Regions from separate parts of the Paenibacillus marchantiae genome, predicted to be linked through region 2. Evidence: a T-box and tRNA genes for the amino acid it is inferred to sense, from the RefSeq annotation. Region 2 holds a T-box; the other holds one or more tRNA genes.
The links. The T-box of region 2 lies ahead of trpS (tryptophan--tRNA ligase). A T-box ahead of a tRNA ligase gene usually reads a tRNA of that ligase, here a tRNA-Trp.

Region 1: it encodes a tRNA-Trp, which carries the amino acid that the T-box ahead of trpS (tryptophan--tRNA ligase) is inferred to sense. The anticodon was not compared.

The regions. Positions count from the first base shown of each region.
Region 1 covers NZ_CP118270.1:56,629-64,232, forward strand. The annotation lists gene PTQ21_RS00310 (helix-turn-helix domain-containing protein) at 238-2,598, shown strand; gene PTQ21_RS00315 (class I SAM-dependent methyltransferase) at 2,782-3,702, opposite strand; tRNA gene PTQ21_RS00320 (tRNA-Leu) at 4,191-4,269, opposite strand; tRNA gene PTQ21_RS00325 (tRNA-Cys) at 4,295-4,368, opposite strand; tRNA gene PTQ21_RS00330 (tRNA-Gly) at 4,375-4,449, opposite strand; tRNA gene PTQ21_RS00335 (tRNA-Gln) at 4,454-4,528, opposite strand; tRNA gene PTQ21_RS00340 (tRNA-His) at 4,540-4,612, opposite strand; tRNA gene PTQ21_RS00345 (tRNA-Trp) at 4,642-4,715, opposite strand; tRNA gene PTQ21_RS00350 (tRNA-Tyr) at 4,722-4,807, opposite strand; tRNA gene PTQ21_RS00355 (tRNA-Thr) at 4,817-4,892, opposite strand; tRNA gene PTQ21_RS00360 (tRNA-Phe) at 4,911-4,986, opposite strand; tRNA gene PTQ21_RS00365 (tRNA-Asp) at 5,083-5,160, opposite strand; tRNA gene PTQ21_RS00370 (tRNA-Met) at 5,188-5,261, opposite strand; tRNA gene PTQ21_RS00375 (tRNA-Val) at 5,280-5,355, opposite strand; tRNA gene PTQ21_RS00380 (tRNA-Glu) at 5,424-5,495, opposite strand; tRNA gene PTQ21_RS00385 (tRNA-Ser) at 5,502-5,593, opposite strand; tRNA gene PTQ21_RS00390 (tRNA-Asn) at 5,597-5,672, opposite strand; rRNA gene PTQ21_RS00395 (23S ribosomal RNA) at 5,741-7,604, opposite strand, start outside.
Region 2 covers NZ_CP118270.1:1,871,651-1,879,254, forward strand. The annotation lists gene PTQ21_RS08635 (sensory rhodopsin transducer) at 1-308, shown strand, start outside; gene PTQ21_RS08640 (Ger(x)C family spore germination protein) at 386-1,531, opposite strand; gene PTQ21_RS08645 (spore germination protein) at 1,540-3,009, opposite strand; gene PTQ21_RS08650 (endospore germination permease) at 2,990-3,811, opposite strand; gene PTQ21_RS08655 (GerAB/ArcD/ProY family transporter) at 3,789-4,097, opposite strand; gene trpS (tryptophan--tRNA ligase) at 4,166-5,158, opposite strand; T-box leader at 5,320-5,623, opposite strand; gene PTQ21_RS08665 (DMT family transporter) at 5,651-6,586, opposite strand; gene PTQ21_RS08670 (aminotransferase-like domain-containing protein) at 6,764-7,604, shown strand, end outside.

The DNA.
Region 1 (7,604 bases), 1.8 Mb from region 2:
TATCTACGTTCTCCCTCGACTGACGTTTCCCATTATGCCTTCCATTAAAGATAAAACGACCTCAATTATTATTTGAACGATTTTATGATCTTCATTTCCACTTGAATTTTTATTACTTTTTTATCCAAATAAACAAAATTTAGATTGTTCTATATGTAAGCGTTTACTAAAATAGAAAGTGTTACTAATCCAAAAGTCAGGAGTGGACCTGTGCGATCATTCAGCTATCTACATAAAATGATAGTCTTCGGAATCTTGTTAAGTACCCTGCCCATTCTGTTGACGGGAATCGCCGCTTTTATCTATTCTTCAAAACAATCAGAGCTGCATCGTGCTCAAGCTAATAAACAACTGTTAATCCAAATGCAAACCAACGTGGAGCACAAACTTGCAACCGTAAGCTATATGCTCGATCAGGCCGTTCGGTCACCGGACACGCTCCATTCGCTAACTTCATCATCATCGGTTCAGGGCACCGGGCCTTTGTTTGCTGAGAAGTTACAGACCGAATTCAAGAATATGAGATCATGGGAGCCTCTAATGGATATTACACTCGTAAATCAGACCCAGGATTGGCTTATCGATCATGCTGGCCTGTACCTGAATACTGATTTTCCAATGGCTCTGCCCATGAAAGACTTATTATCGAACACACTCACATCCGGTTGGCAGCTTACACCATCATCCGTGTTTAACAATAATGAACGCTTGATGAATTCAGGCTGCATTTACCATATTGCACTCGCCAGATCGATACCCGATGTAAATGTTTCTTCTGACGCTGCCCTGATTGCGGGAATTCCCGCATGTTCACTGCAAAAACCACTGGAAGAGGATTCACCAGACAGCTCTAAGGTCGGACTAATCATTTTGAATCGTAAACAACGCATCATGGTCCACCCCGATCCCGAATATATTGGTCAGCCATTGGCTGCAGCAGGAATAAAAGATAGCGAATCCGGTACCAATCTTAGCGAGCTGTTATCTATCCGTGGATTCGCTGCCTCTTCAGGCCAACGGGAGGTACGTATTGCAGATACACGTTACTCGCTGTCCTATACGCATTCTTCTCTAAAAGGGTGGACATATATTCTCATTTCGCCTACGAATATTCTTACTCACGAGTATGTTCAAATTGGGTTGCACACCATGTATATCAGTGTCGCTATGCTACTGCTTTCACTGTTGCTCTCATGGGCAGGTTCGAGAAGAATGGTTATACCCATACGCAAGCTTCTCGTACAACTTGGTGATAAACGCTTATCCAAAGGTAACTTGGAAACCAATTCTACCCTTCATATGGATGAATTTGAGCAAATCAGAGCTGGCGTTTCACAGCTGTCTGCTTCTCGATCCCAACTTGAAAGCAAATTGAATCAGTATAAGTTGCAGATCCGCACTCATTTTCTAATCAACCTGCTTCTGGGCAAAAATGCTCCATCCACTCTTCATGACACACTCAGAGAGAATGGTTATGGTTCACAGCTTCAAAAATGGCAACAAATAGCCGTCATTGCAATCCAGGCTGATCTTATGAATCACACCAAATATCATGCCAAGGATCGTGATTTGTTGCTGTTTGCCGTTCAGAATATACTGGAGGAGAGTGTTTATGCAGAACAACAGTTACTTCCTGTCGTATATGAACAGGCTGTTATTACAATTATCGGTACCCCTGAGAAAGATCGTGTTCGCTTTTCACAGCATGTGTATACGTTAACGGAACAACTACAACTTCAGATCAGTGAGATCCTTAGTCTCCAGGTAAGCATTGGCTTTAGTCGGCCCCACGTCTCCCTATTTCAGATACCGCAAGCTTATACGGAGGCCCTTGAAGCGCTCAAGCATCGAATGAAACTGGGAGCAGGCATCATCTTTCAATTTGAGGCGATCGATAATCGTACCTCCCATTGGGCACTTCCATATCCAGAATCACTGGAGTATACGCTGATTCAGGCTATCCAAAATGCCGATGAAGCCCAGGCCTCCTCTCATCTCCATCAGTTGCTTGAAGTGCTGTTCGGCATGGAATGTACACCGGAAGAATATCAGGTAGCACTTACCCGATTGTTAACACATATTTTGCAGATGATGCAGGAATCCGGTATACGATTGGGACAGATCTCCAAAGGCCATGGGTCTATCTTCAATGAACTTCATGCTCTACAGTACGCAGCTGAGGTTGAGCAATGGTTTAACAATCATATCATCATACCGATCATTCTCATTTTGAAAGAAAGACAGTACGCCCAATATCAGCACATATCCGAGAAAATGATTGCCATCATCCAGAAAGAATACGATAAGGATCTGACGTTGGAGGAATGCGCATCCAGACTTCACTACAATGCCAACTACCTAAGTAGTGTGTTCCGCAAAGAGACAGGCTGTGCTTTCAGTGAGTATCTGACGAAGTACCGCTTCAGTATAGCTAAAAAGTGGCTTGACGAAAGCGAGCTAGCGGTCAAGGATATTGCCGCACGGCTTCGTTATAACAACCCGCAGAACTTTATCCGTTCTTTTCGAAAATGGGAAGGGATCACTCCTGGACAGTATAGGGAACGAAAGCAGAAGCCTGATCTATCCATAAAGCAATAATTGGCTCTTTTGGTGATGAAGTACGACGGTTATAACTATTTCTATCTATAGAAGAAGAACGTTTGTTATTTAGTCGAAGAATAAGTTGTTTTATATATGAACATCAAAAGGGAGCAGTATAACTGCTCCCTTTGCTCCCTTAAAATTTCATCTAAATTGATTATTGCTGAAATGGGTGTACTGTTACTTGGGCCGTACCACTTTCATATTCGGTTGCTCCAATTGAATCAGAATTTTACCGAACTTCCCTCCACGTGAGAATGTAACCATACCATCCTTGTAAGTGTCTCTAATATATTGCTCAGCCAGGGCAAGTGAACCTTCATCCGTTGGCAGTTCATGCGTACTAAGCCACTCCTGAAGCTTATCAACGACTTCCTCAACAGACATCTCCATATAACTTGTTTCTTTAGTGATCAAGGTGGTGTAAGAATAATCTTTCAGGTACAGCAGCTGTTGTATATATCCCATATCTCCAGCGTTGTATGATGGATAGACACCTAGTACCTCTTTAAGCTCATTTATTAGTGTGTGTTCTCTCGGTCCAGCCATCGTGCTGATATAAACATACTTTCGGGCAGTGCTGATCGCCTGTTCAATCGTTTCCCAATTCGACATTGCCGGGCACATGGATGCAAATGCAAAATCATATTTCTTCTCCCAACCCTTGTCCTGAATCGATATATCCTCGAACCGCTCTGAAACGATATCAATACTGGATGTAAGGGATGCAGGAATTGTCTCCTTCATTAATGAAACTAACAGTTCAGAGGGCTCTACAGCTGTAACGGTCGCTCCTTTGGTTGCAAAAGGAATCGTAAAGATGCCCGACGCTGCTCCAATGTCTAATATCGATACCCCGTCAAAACTCACTCCCTGATTTTCAATCCAGCCTATGATGCGTCCGGATCGCTGCTTTCCTTCTTCTGTAAACGATTGTTGATGATATTCTCTAGCCCATCGTTCAAACGCTGATTTCGCGTCAAACGCTGCGCTCTTCATATTGTATGTTGAAGCTGTGGACTGATTCTTCCACGCTTCTTCCCACATAGATAGATCGAATAATATTTCAGAATGCTTGGATATATGTTTTTCCTCAGACACGTTGCTTCCCTCCATTTCTTTTATAAAATATAAATCCGCTCGCAAAAAGGATATTATCTTGTTTTGATAAGCATCTTTTATATGTTTAAAAGAGCTATAATATCCATAATTATTCAAAATAATATCAGAGACTTTATATGTCTACAATATACTCATTGAAGTTATGCGTCAATACATAAACAAAAATAACTTCATCTCCTTCTATAAGCCATAAGAAATTAGGGGATGAAATTGACGCAGTAGCACAGCAATTGAAAGGTCGCCAATTTACAGGTAAAGCACTACTTTGAATCTAGAGATACCAGAATGTCGCGTATTTGCCCAAGCACATCATGCTGAATTCCCCTGCAGTAATTGTTGTGGTGACCTACAAGAATCCATTCAGGATCCCCCTCTTTGCCTAAGTACCACAAGTCATCTTTCAACCCATCAAATAAAAAAAGCTCATTAGATTTTGCATCTAATGAGCTTTTCCTTACTTGCTTGAATACCGGCGAGAGGACTCGAACCTCCACGGTTTCCCACTCGATTTTGAGTCGAGCGCGTCTGCCATTCCGCCACGCCGGCATATGATGTTTTTATAAAAATATACTGGAGGCGCCACCCAGATTCGAACTGGGGATAAAGCTTTTGCAGAGCTGTGCCTTACCACTTGGCTATGGCGCCATATTTTGGAGCGGACGACGGGAATCGAACCCGCGACCCTCGCCTTGGCAAGGCGATGCTCTACCGCTGAGCCACGTCCGCATAATGGCTGGGGATATAGGATTTGAACCTATGCATGACGGAGTCAAAGTCCGTTGCCTTACCGCTTGGCTAATCCCCAAAAAACAAAAGGGCGATCGAGGGGAATTGAACCCCCGAATGCCGGATCCACAAACCGGTGCGTTAACCACTTCGCCACGACCGCCATAATACAATATGCTCTTAAAAGTTAATTGGCAGGGGCAGCAGGAATTGAACCCACACCAACGGTTTTGGAGACCGTTGTTCTACCTTTAAACTATGCCCCTAAAAACTGGTGGAGGATGATGGATTCGAACCACCGAACCCGTACGGGAGCAGATTTACAGTCTGATGCGTTTGGCCACTTCGCTAATCCTCCAGGATTACATGGTGCCGGCGAGAGGACTTGAACCCCCAACCTACTGATTACAAGTCAGTTGCTCTACCAGTTGAGCTACACCGGCGTATTAAGTTGTGATAAATGGTGGCTCGGGACGGAATCGAACCGCCGACACGAGGATTTTCAGTCCTCTGCTCTACCGACTGAGCTACCGAGCCACAATAAAGTTTAATCTCGAAACGTTACACTTTATCTAGGGCGTTCGGTGCCATATAGCAGATTTAGTGAACAGCTTCCTCATGTAAAGATTAAAATGGCGGAACCGACGGGATTCGAACCCGCGATCTCCTGCGTGACAGGCAGGCATGTTAGGCCAACTACACCACGGTTCCAGATCACTTTCTTGAAAGAAAGTATAATTGCGGGGGCAGGATTTGAACCTGCGGCCTTCGGGTTATGAGCCCGACGAGCTACCGGGCTGCTCCACCCCGCGTCGTTATTAAAAGTTATATGGTGGAGGCTGAGGGGATCGAACCCCCGACCCTCTGCTTGTAAGGCAGATGCTCTCCCAGCTGAGCTAAGCCTCCGAACAACACATTTATGATCTTATCATAAAACTGCTGTGAAAATCAACTTCTTTTTTTGAAGTTAGATATGACCCGTAGGGGATTCGAACCCCTGTTACCTCCGTGAAAGGGAGGTGTCTTAACCCCTTGACCAACGGGCCTTACTATGGCGGAGAGAGAGGGATTCGAACCCTCGAGACGCTTGTGGCGCCTACACGATTTCCAATCGTGCTCCTTCGGCCAACTCGGACACCTCTCCATATGGCTCCCCGAACAGGGCTCGAACCTGTGACAACTCGATTAACAGTCGAGTGCTCTACCAACTGAGCTATCAGGGAATATGCTTCAGAGATCATTCTCTGAAAACTAGATCCGAAACGAAATGTGCGATTTATAACTTGCATATTTGGATAAGCCCTCGACCGATTAGTACTGGTCAGCTCCATGCATTGCTGCACTTCCACCCCCAGCCTATCTACCTCGTCGTCTTCAAGGGGTCTTACATACTGGGAAATCTCATCTTGAGGGGGGCTTCACGCTTAGATGCTTTCAGCGCTTATCCCTTCCGTACATAGCTACCCAGCGGTGCTCCTGGCGGAACAACTGGTACACCAGCGGTACGTCCATCCCGGTCCTCTCGTACTAAGGACAGCTCCTCTCAAATTTCCTACGCCCACGACAGATAGGGACCGAACTGTCTCACGACGTTCTGAACCCAGCTCGCGTACCGCTTTAATGGGCGAACAGCCCAACCCTTGGGACCTACTTCAGCCCCAGGATGCGATGAGCCGACATCGAGGTGCCAAACCTCCCCGTCGATGTGGACTCTTGGGGGAGATAAGCCTGTTATCCCCAGGGTAGCTTTTATCCGTTGAGCGATGGCCCTTCCATGCGGTACCACCGGATCACTAAGCCCGACTTTCGTCCCTGCTCGACTTGTAGGTCTCGCAGTCAAGCTCCCTTATGCCTTTGCACTCTTCGAATGATTTCCAACCATTCTGAGGGAACCTTTGGGCGCCTCCGTTACTCTTTAGGAGGCGACCGCCCCAGTCAAACTGCCCACCTGACACTGTCCCCGCACCGGATTACGGTACCAGGTTAGAACCTAGATACGATCAGGGTGGTATCCCAACGGTGCCTCCACGCAAGCTGGCGCTCACGTTTCAAAGGCTCCCACCTATCCTGTACAGATCGTACCCAAATTCAATATCAAGCTGCAGTAAAGCTCCATGGGGTCTTTCCGTCTTGTCGCGGGTAACCTGCATCTTCACAGGTATTAAAATTTCACCGGATCTCTCGTTGAGACAGCGCCCAAGTCGTTACGCCATTCGTGCGGGTCAGAATTTACCTGACAAGGAATTTCGCTACCTTAGGACCGTTATAGTTACGGCCGCCGTTTACTGGGGCTTCGGTTCACAGCTTCGGATTGCTCCTAACCGCTCCCCTTAACCTTCCAGCACCGGGCAGGCGTCAGCCCGTATACTTCGCCTTACGGCTTCGCACAGACCTGTGTTTTTGCTAAACAGTCGCTTGGGCCTTTTCACTGCGGCCCCCTCGTGCTATTCACACTACCGGGGCACCCCTTCTCCCGAAGTTACGGGGTCATTTTGCCGAGTTCCTTAACGAGAGTTCTTCCGCGCGCCTTAGAATTCTCTTCTCGCCTACCTGTGTCGGTTTGCGGTACGGGCACCATCACCTGGCTAGAGGCTTTTCTTGGCAGTGTGAGATCATGACCTTCGCTACTATAATTTTCGCTCCCCATCACAGCCCAGCCTTAATGATGTGCGGATTTGCCTACACATCAGCCTCACTGCTTAGACGGACATCCATCAGTCCGCGTCACTACCCTGCTGCGTCCCCCCATTGCTCATAACGGCTTACGGTGGTACAGGAATTTCGACCTGTTGTCCTTCGACTACGCCTTTCGGCCTCGCCTTAGGTCCCGACTTACCCTGAGCGGACGAGCCTTCCTCAGGAACCCTTAGGCTTTCGGCGGATCAGATTCTCACTGATCTTTTCGTTACTCATACCGGCATTCTCACTTGTATAATGTCCAGCGCTCCTTACGGTACACCTTCAACCCTTATACAACGCTCCCCTACCCCTGATACATAGTATCAAGCCATAGCTTCGGTGGTGTGTTTAGCCCCGTTACATTTTCGGCGCAGAGTCACTCGACCAGTGAGCTATTACGCACTCTTTCAATGGTGGCTGCTTCTAAGCCAACATCCTGGTTGTCTGTGCAACTCCACATCCTTTCCCACTTAACA
Region 2 (7,604 bases):
CGGGCTCACTGGAGAGTCACGAGAGCATCTGTGTGCTAAATACAGGCATAGTGGATGCACAGCTGCAAATAACGATCTATTTTGAAGATAGGGAACCGCTCGAAGACATCGTGGCTGAGGTACCTGCGCGGAGAACAAAGCATATTCGGACAGCGTCGTTGAGATCGGGTGAACAACTCATCCCTCCGGGAGTACCCTATGCCATTACCGTCTCTAGCAATGTTCCTGTTATCGTCCAGTACAGTCGTCTAGATACAACGCAGCCTGAACTGGCACTCATGAGTGTTATGGCGTTTCCACTGGGATAAGACGTTATGTTAATTATGAAATGAAGAGACGACCCGTAACCTTGCATGGACTGCAGGCTGCTGATCGTCTTTTTGCGTTACTCATCATATTTATACGTACTGGCATTGAGGATTTTCACATGAACCTCGACCTTACCGAGTTTAAACCCCTCAAGTGGGTTGGCCCGTTTATATACCGCCTGTCTCCATAGGGGGAGATCATGACGATATAGATGTTCCACAAAACCGTAGGAATCAATCTTGCGTGATTTGGTTTTCTCAAACGTATTGCGAATTTCGGACTCAATCTGTTTCTCCGCTTCCTTTTCCATAACATGGGGAGAGCGATGAGAGTTATGATCCTCGATGATGGCGCTTTTAACCGAAGTAACCAGGTCGAATGTAACGCCATTTCCTTCTTTCCTCGCCTTAATCGTGGTCTTTGGGTGATTAAGCCTAAGCGTCAGCTCCGGCGTTTTGCTCCCGTTGCTGTATACATACAACGGATATTGAAAGACGCGGTCATAATTCACGTATCGTGTTCCATCAGCGTCTTTACCCGTTAACCTGCCTTGACTTTTACCATTTGAAATGACGTAAAACCCATCCATCCTAATAAGCGGGGGGGCTTTTTCTCCGTTAAACCAGGTCTCATTCTGATTGGTAATGGAAGGCAAAAGAATAACTGAAGCAGGCTCCCGAAATCCGTCAAGGAGCTGATGAAGCCGGATGGGTTCATAACCGGAATGTTGCTTATACAGCTTCATCGGTTCAAACAGCTCTATGGTCTGGGCGGATTGGTTCAGCAGTGCAGAGGGAGCGAGTACATCTGTAATGTTACGCTCTGTACCGTAGAGCCATGGGGTATATCTCAGTTGGCCTGAATGCAACAGTGTATTAAAGACATCTTCCAGCCGTCCATTCAACACATTTTTGGATAAGACAATCGCTTTTACATGGGTCCATAACGTTTGTTGCTGAGAAGTTTGATATAGATCATCAATAGCCATACTCAGCGTAGAACCCTCACCCCGTCCGATCCAGATATCACTTGCTTGCCTTGAAGTGGGCCCTTCCTGCTTGGCAATACTGGAGAAATCAATGAGTTGGGCGTAAGCAACATATTGGTTGTCTACATAATCTATTCCTACAGCCGTGATAAAGTTAATACTCTGAACCTCTTTGGAATCCCAGCACCCGGTCAGCAGGATAAAGCAGCTTATTAACAAGCTAACTTTAGCCATCCATCTTGTCACGAGCCTTTCCTCCGGCGAGTGGAATCCTGTGTATGGAGTACAGCTGGGCGCTTGGTCCGTTTCATAGAAGGGGGCATGGATACGGCTTGGGTGAAGTCGCCGGGTATATAAGGTGAGACGGGTGACAGGTATGAGACGCCATAACACTCCAAGGATACGAGGTGCACCAGCAGACCCAGTAGTCCAATCATGAAACCGAATAACCCAAGAATGGAAGAAATGACTAGCATCCCAATCCGGACTTGAGCAGTAGCCCCACTAAGCACGGTATTCACCAAAATATAGCTGGAGATTACCGAAATAGCCACCGTGACAATGATCGTGGGGGAAGTAATTCCTGCTCGGATAGCTGCATCTCCGATAATAAGCCCACCTACGACGCTGACGGTTTGCCCCAAGGCTCGTGGGAGTCGGCGGCCGGCTTCATTAAATAGCTCGAACATAAATATCATTAAAAATGCTTCCAGCGTTACTGGCATAGGTAGACCCATCCGTGTACCCGAAATGGTTGCAAGCAGAGGCAAGGGGATCTGCTCCACGTTAAAACTAGTCAGGCCGATATAGAAGGCAGGAAAGAAGCAGGCAATCAGTAATCCGGAAATGCGCAAAATTCGCTCAAAAGTAACAATGAAAAAAGGGGTACTCTCGTCTTCCGGCGATTTTAACTGATTAAACAGAGTGGTTGGAGCGATAATGGCTACTGGTGAACCTTCAATGAGAACCGCAAATCGCCCATTTAAAAGGGAGTCCACGACATAATCGGGTCGCTCCGTATTATCCGTGAGTGGGAAGATGCTGCGAATTCCCCCCATAATGGCACGTTCCATAATAGAGGTACCAAGAATGCCATCGATTTCAATTTGGTCGAGATTTTGGCGTGCTTCTTTCAGAATATCCGGGTTAATGATGTCTTTGACGTATAACAGACCAATAGCGGTCTGGGTACGACCACCTTTGACATATTTCTCATAACACATGGAAGAGGTTTTCATTCGTTTGCGAATGAGGCCAATATTCACGGATAACTCCTCAGTGAACCCATCCCGAGGTCCTTTAATCGATGACTCGATCGCCGACTCCTCAGGGGTTCTTCCTGGTATACTCGCGATATCTAGACTGCAGGATTGATCACCATTTCCGAAAATGAGCAGTAATTGTCCGCTGAAAATCAGCAGATTTAAATTCTCTGTATCTGTGAGATCATCCACCGGATTCAATGTTAACCCCAATTCTTTGGGATGTGCTTCTTCTTCATGTAGAGAATGCTGTTCCAGCCGTGGGATAATAAACTGATTGATTTGTTTACCATCGACCAAACCGTCGCAATAGAGCATAATCACCGACATATCGGTTTCATCTTTGGCAGGAAAGCTTTGAATAACAACATCTGCGCAGGGACTGAACTGCTCTTCGAAAGAGGCAAGCAGCGTTTCATGGGACGTGGTGTCAATCGTTTGGTGCTCCATGATGTTTCCTCCTCTGATGGCGTGAACTGATGTATGCAACTGCTGTTGCAACCACCGCTAGTCCGCTCAGATACACGAGATTGAACGGGAATATGTATTGGACAAGCAGTTTTTCGAATGTCATATCATCCAGAGGATACAGCATGGTAAGAATAAAAAAGACGCCAAGAGTGGCACAACATATGATCCTTCTGGAGGCGCTCTTAATATTCCAAATTTCTACTACAATATACATGGCCAGACTAATCCGGGTAAAAGAACCGGCGAGCCACTGATAAATGGAAAAGAAATCAGTCTGGGCAATATATTTGCCCAAGGACGCAATTCGCCATTCTTCAAAGGCGGGATATCGCATTTTGGCAGCTTCAAAAGGGTCAAATTCCACGATCGCCCCAATGAGTGGGCCAAGTGTCAGCCCAAGGATAATGATCGCGAGCATCAGGTACTGCCATACACGTATCCGTTTGGAGAGGTGGGGCTGCAAGTACCAGATGAACAGCAACTCAAACATGCCTGCAAGACTGTAGACTGTGCCATGAAGTACGGGATGCCAGCCATGTTCAAGCACAGGCAGCAGACGACTGTAATCCTTGTACTGTGTATTGACGATAGCTACATAGAAGCCAAGCAGCACAACCAGGGGCAGGATCAAACCTGCTGTAAATGCCAGAGAGCGTATTCCTTTATAGGCCGCATAGGCACAGAGAGACATCAGAGCAATGCTTGTAACCAATATGGGCGTCTCCGTCAGGTAATTGGTTTTGGCCCAAGTGGTGGTATCATGCAGAGTGAAGTAGATCACGGACAGAAAAAAAGAGGCTGTTTCCCACCCGAAACAGCATGCCAAGAGGCTTGCCAAGATGGGAAGTCAGCCATTCATGCAAGGTTTGGTGCTGGAGAAAACGAGAGACATAGGCAAGCATTAGAGTGAATAAAAGATAAGGCCCTGCAGACAACAGAACGGATATCCATGCATCTCTTTTTGCCGAAGACAAAAGGGCAGGGATGATCAGGACGTGACTGATCAGGCCGACAGATAACATCATTAACATCATGGCTTGCAAAAAAGAAGGCTGTGTTGGTTTCATGCTGAGGGACCTCTTTTCCCAATATACTGTTCTCAGCAGTGTTAACGTGATCAAGCCTTCTCATACCGTCAGTCGAAATAACGTATCCCCATCGCTTCACGAACCTCAAGCATCGTCTCACGTGCAGCCTGACGGGCCTGGCGTGTGCCTTCCACGAGGATTTCTTTCACTTCATGTCCACGTTGTTCATAGTAATTTCGCCGTTCACGGAAAGGGGAGAGCAGTTCGTTAATTGCAGTGCCTGCAATCATCTTGCAATCCTTACAACCAATGGTGCCGTCACTACAGCTCGCATGAATCTCAGCGGCCTGATCCTTTCGAAACAGCTGGTGATAGGCAAATACCGGACAAATATCCGGATGTCCCGGGTCAGAACGATGAATGCGGGCAGGATCGGTTTTTGCCCTGGCCAGCTTGGCATACACATCATCAGGATGAGCATTCAACGAGATGGCATTGCCCATGCTTTTGCTCATTTTGCCCACGCCATCCAGTCCGCCCAGCCGTTCTCCGGTCAGAATACGTGGTTCAGGCAGAACGGGCGAATATAATTCATTGAACCGCCGGACCAGTTTCCGCGCTGTTTCGATATGTGGGATCTGGTCTTCCCCCGCTGGAACAAGGGTTGCTTTGCAGAACGCAATATCCGCAGCCTGACTGACAGGATAACCGAGAAATCCGTAATAGAGATCCTTATAGCCACGGTCACGCGCTTCGTTTTTAATCGTGGGATTATGCCGAAGACTGTTCACCGTGATAAACATGGAGAATATGACAGTCAGCTCGGCAATTTCCGGAATCATCGACTGGATGAACAGAGTGGCTTTATTGGGATCGATACCTACGGCAAGATAATCGAGTGTCACTTGGTGCACGCTGTCTGCAATAAGTCCCGGTTGATCATAGTGGGTCGTAAGCGCCTGTACATCAGCCAGTAAAATATACGTTTTGTACTCATCCTGCAATTGCACCCGACTGCGCAGGCTGCCAACGTAATGGCCGAGATGAAGCTGTCCGGTTGTCCGGTCTCCGGTTAAAATAATGTCTTTGTTCTTGTTCATGGTTCATTCTCCTTTGATGTTGTGATTTTTCGATCCTTAATTGCTGACGCCACCAGCCGTCTTCCACGACCATCACCTCCTTTCAGCCTGCAACAGTTTTGGGTACATACATAAATTAAAAAAGCCTCGTCCTTCATCCTGTTTCCCAGACGGGAACAGAATAGAAGGACGAGGCTTATGCTTCGCGGTGCCACCTTAATTGGCCGCTGGTTGCGGCCCACTTGAGGGATACGGATAAATATATGCAGGAAGCCCACATAATCCTTATCGATATCCTGTCCATGGATAACGGCTGAACATGCCGCCTTGCCTACTGACGATCCGCGCTCCTGAGTACAGGTGGCAGAAAGGGTTCAACTCGGAACTCCGAAGCCCATTTCCACATGACCGATACACCTGCTCACACCATCCGCCGGCTCTCTGAGGTATCCTGTCCTGTGTACTTCTCTTCATCATTGTTGATAACATCCGTTTATAATTTTTCACATTGTATCATGCTTTATCTGGATTGACCAGCTTGCGTTTTCTTCCGCTCATATTGGTGCCAAGTACACCTGCGATGATCAGCAAGGCTCCAACAAAGTGGTATCCATGGACAGGTTCATGCAATATCCAGGCTCCGCCAGCAATCGAAATGAGTGTGGACAAATTACTGAATACACTCATTTTGGAAGCTTCCAGATGAGTCAGGGCATAACTCGCCAGCAGCGTGGAGAACATGGTGGAGAGGACAGCCAGATAGGCCAGTGCTCCTAGGTAAGATGCATCTCCGAGTGGCTTCACATAATCCACCATGGTTCCGCTCGACGCGTGACGAATCAGGGAAGCTGCGTTGAAGACGATAAATCCAACCATCAGGGTCACCCAGGTCAATTCCATCGGTTTATATTTCTGCGCCAAGGGTCTTGCCAATACACCATAACCTGCAAAACACACCGTGGAGAGCAGCAGTAAAGCAATACCTTTAAAGTTGCCTGCCGACATCCCGCTCCCTTTCATCAAGAAAATAAAGATTACACCTGCCACGGACAACAGCAGGAACAGTTTTTGCAAAAGGGATGTACGTTCTTTTAGAAAGATAGAGGCCAACACAAGTGTGAATACGGGGGCCATCGCCTGGATAATCCCTGCTTCCGATGAGTTGGACGAGACTAACCCGAATGCCTGAAAGGCAAAGAACAAAACAGGAGAGAGCAGCCCTAGCGGAATGATACGCCACAGATCACGAAGGGTTAGCTTGATCTTGATCCATCCGAAAATGACAGGGATGCTGACTACGAGTAATGACAAAGCAAAACGATGTGCAAGTACATCAATTGGATGTGCCACACTCACCGTCATTTTGACAAATAAAAAGGATAAACCAATAATGGCTGCATATAAAACAGCTGCTACATATGCGTATCTTCTAGTCTGGCTATTGTTCATAGGTTTTCCTCCAATAATACGGTTTTTCTTTACTACTACAACCGCGCATATGTTGCTGCGTACGCTGTCTGACCTTATTCAATATACTGCCAGACCAATAGTGGTACAATAGACAAAAATGTTTATTGTACCGGTACACTTAAGGTAATGCTGAAGTCGGAGGAGTTGCAGAATCCAATGAGAAAATACGAAATCATCGCCGAATCACTTAAGCAATGGATTCAGGACCAATTGCGGCAGCAGAATAGTGGACAATGGCAGGACAAAGGAATCAAACTGCCGGCTGTGCGTGTTCTGGCTGAGCAGTATCAATGTAGTGTGAGTACAGCCATACGAGCGTATGAGTGGCTGGAAGAGCGGCATCTGGTCTACGCGGTGCCTCAGTCCGGATATTATGCGGTACAGAATGGAGCCGAAGTGGAGGATGGAGAGTGGCAGGGACCGCTGGATTTTGCCTCTGCAGCTCCTGATCCGCGTGTATTCCCTTATTCCGATTTTCGCCATTGTGTGGATCAGGCAATGGAGAAGAAACAGGCGGATTTGTTTTTGTATGGAACCGAGAGAGGCTTGCCTTCCTTGATTGAATTGTTGCAGAAGCAATTCGCCGATTATCAGGTGTTTGCCCGGAAGGAGCAGTTCTTTATTACTTCAGGGGTGCAGCAAGCTCTAGCTGTGCTGGCGTTAATGCCTTTTCCAAATGGGAAAAAGCAGGTAATGCTGGAACTGCCGGGTTATCATAATATGCCTTCGCTTCTACAAGGACTGAATGTCCCTATTGCAGGTGTCAGGCGCTCTCTGGAGGGCCTGGATTGGGACGCGCTCGAACGACAGTTCCGCGAAGGAGATATCAAATTTTTTTATGTTATGCCGCGTTTTCACAACCCGATTGGGACTTCCCTGACGGCAGCTGAGAAGAAAAAATTAATCCGCCTGGCGCAGCGTTATGATGTCTATCTGGTAGAGGATGATTTCTTGGCTGATTTGGAAGAGAACACGAAGCAGGACCCATTATGGTCCT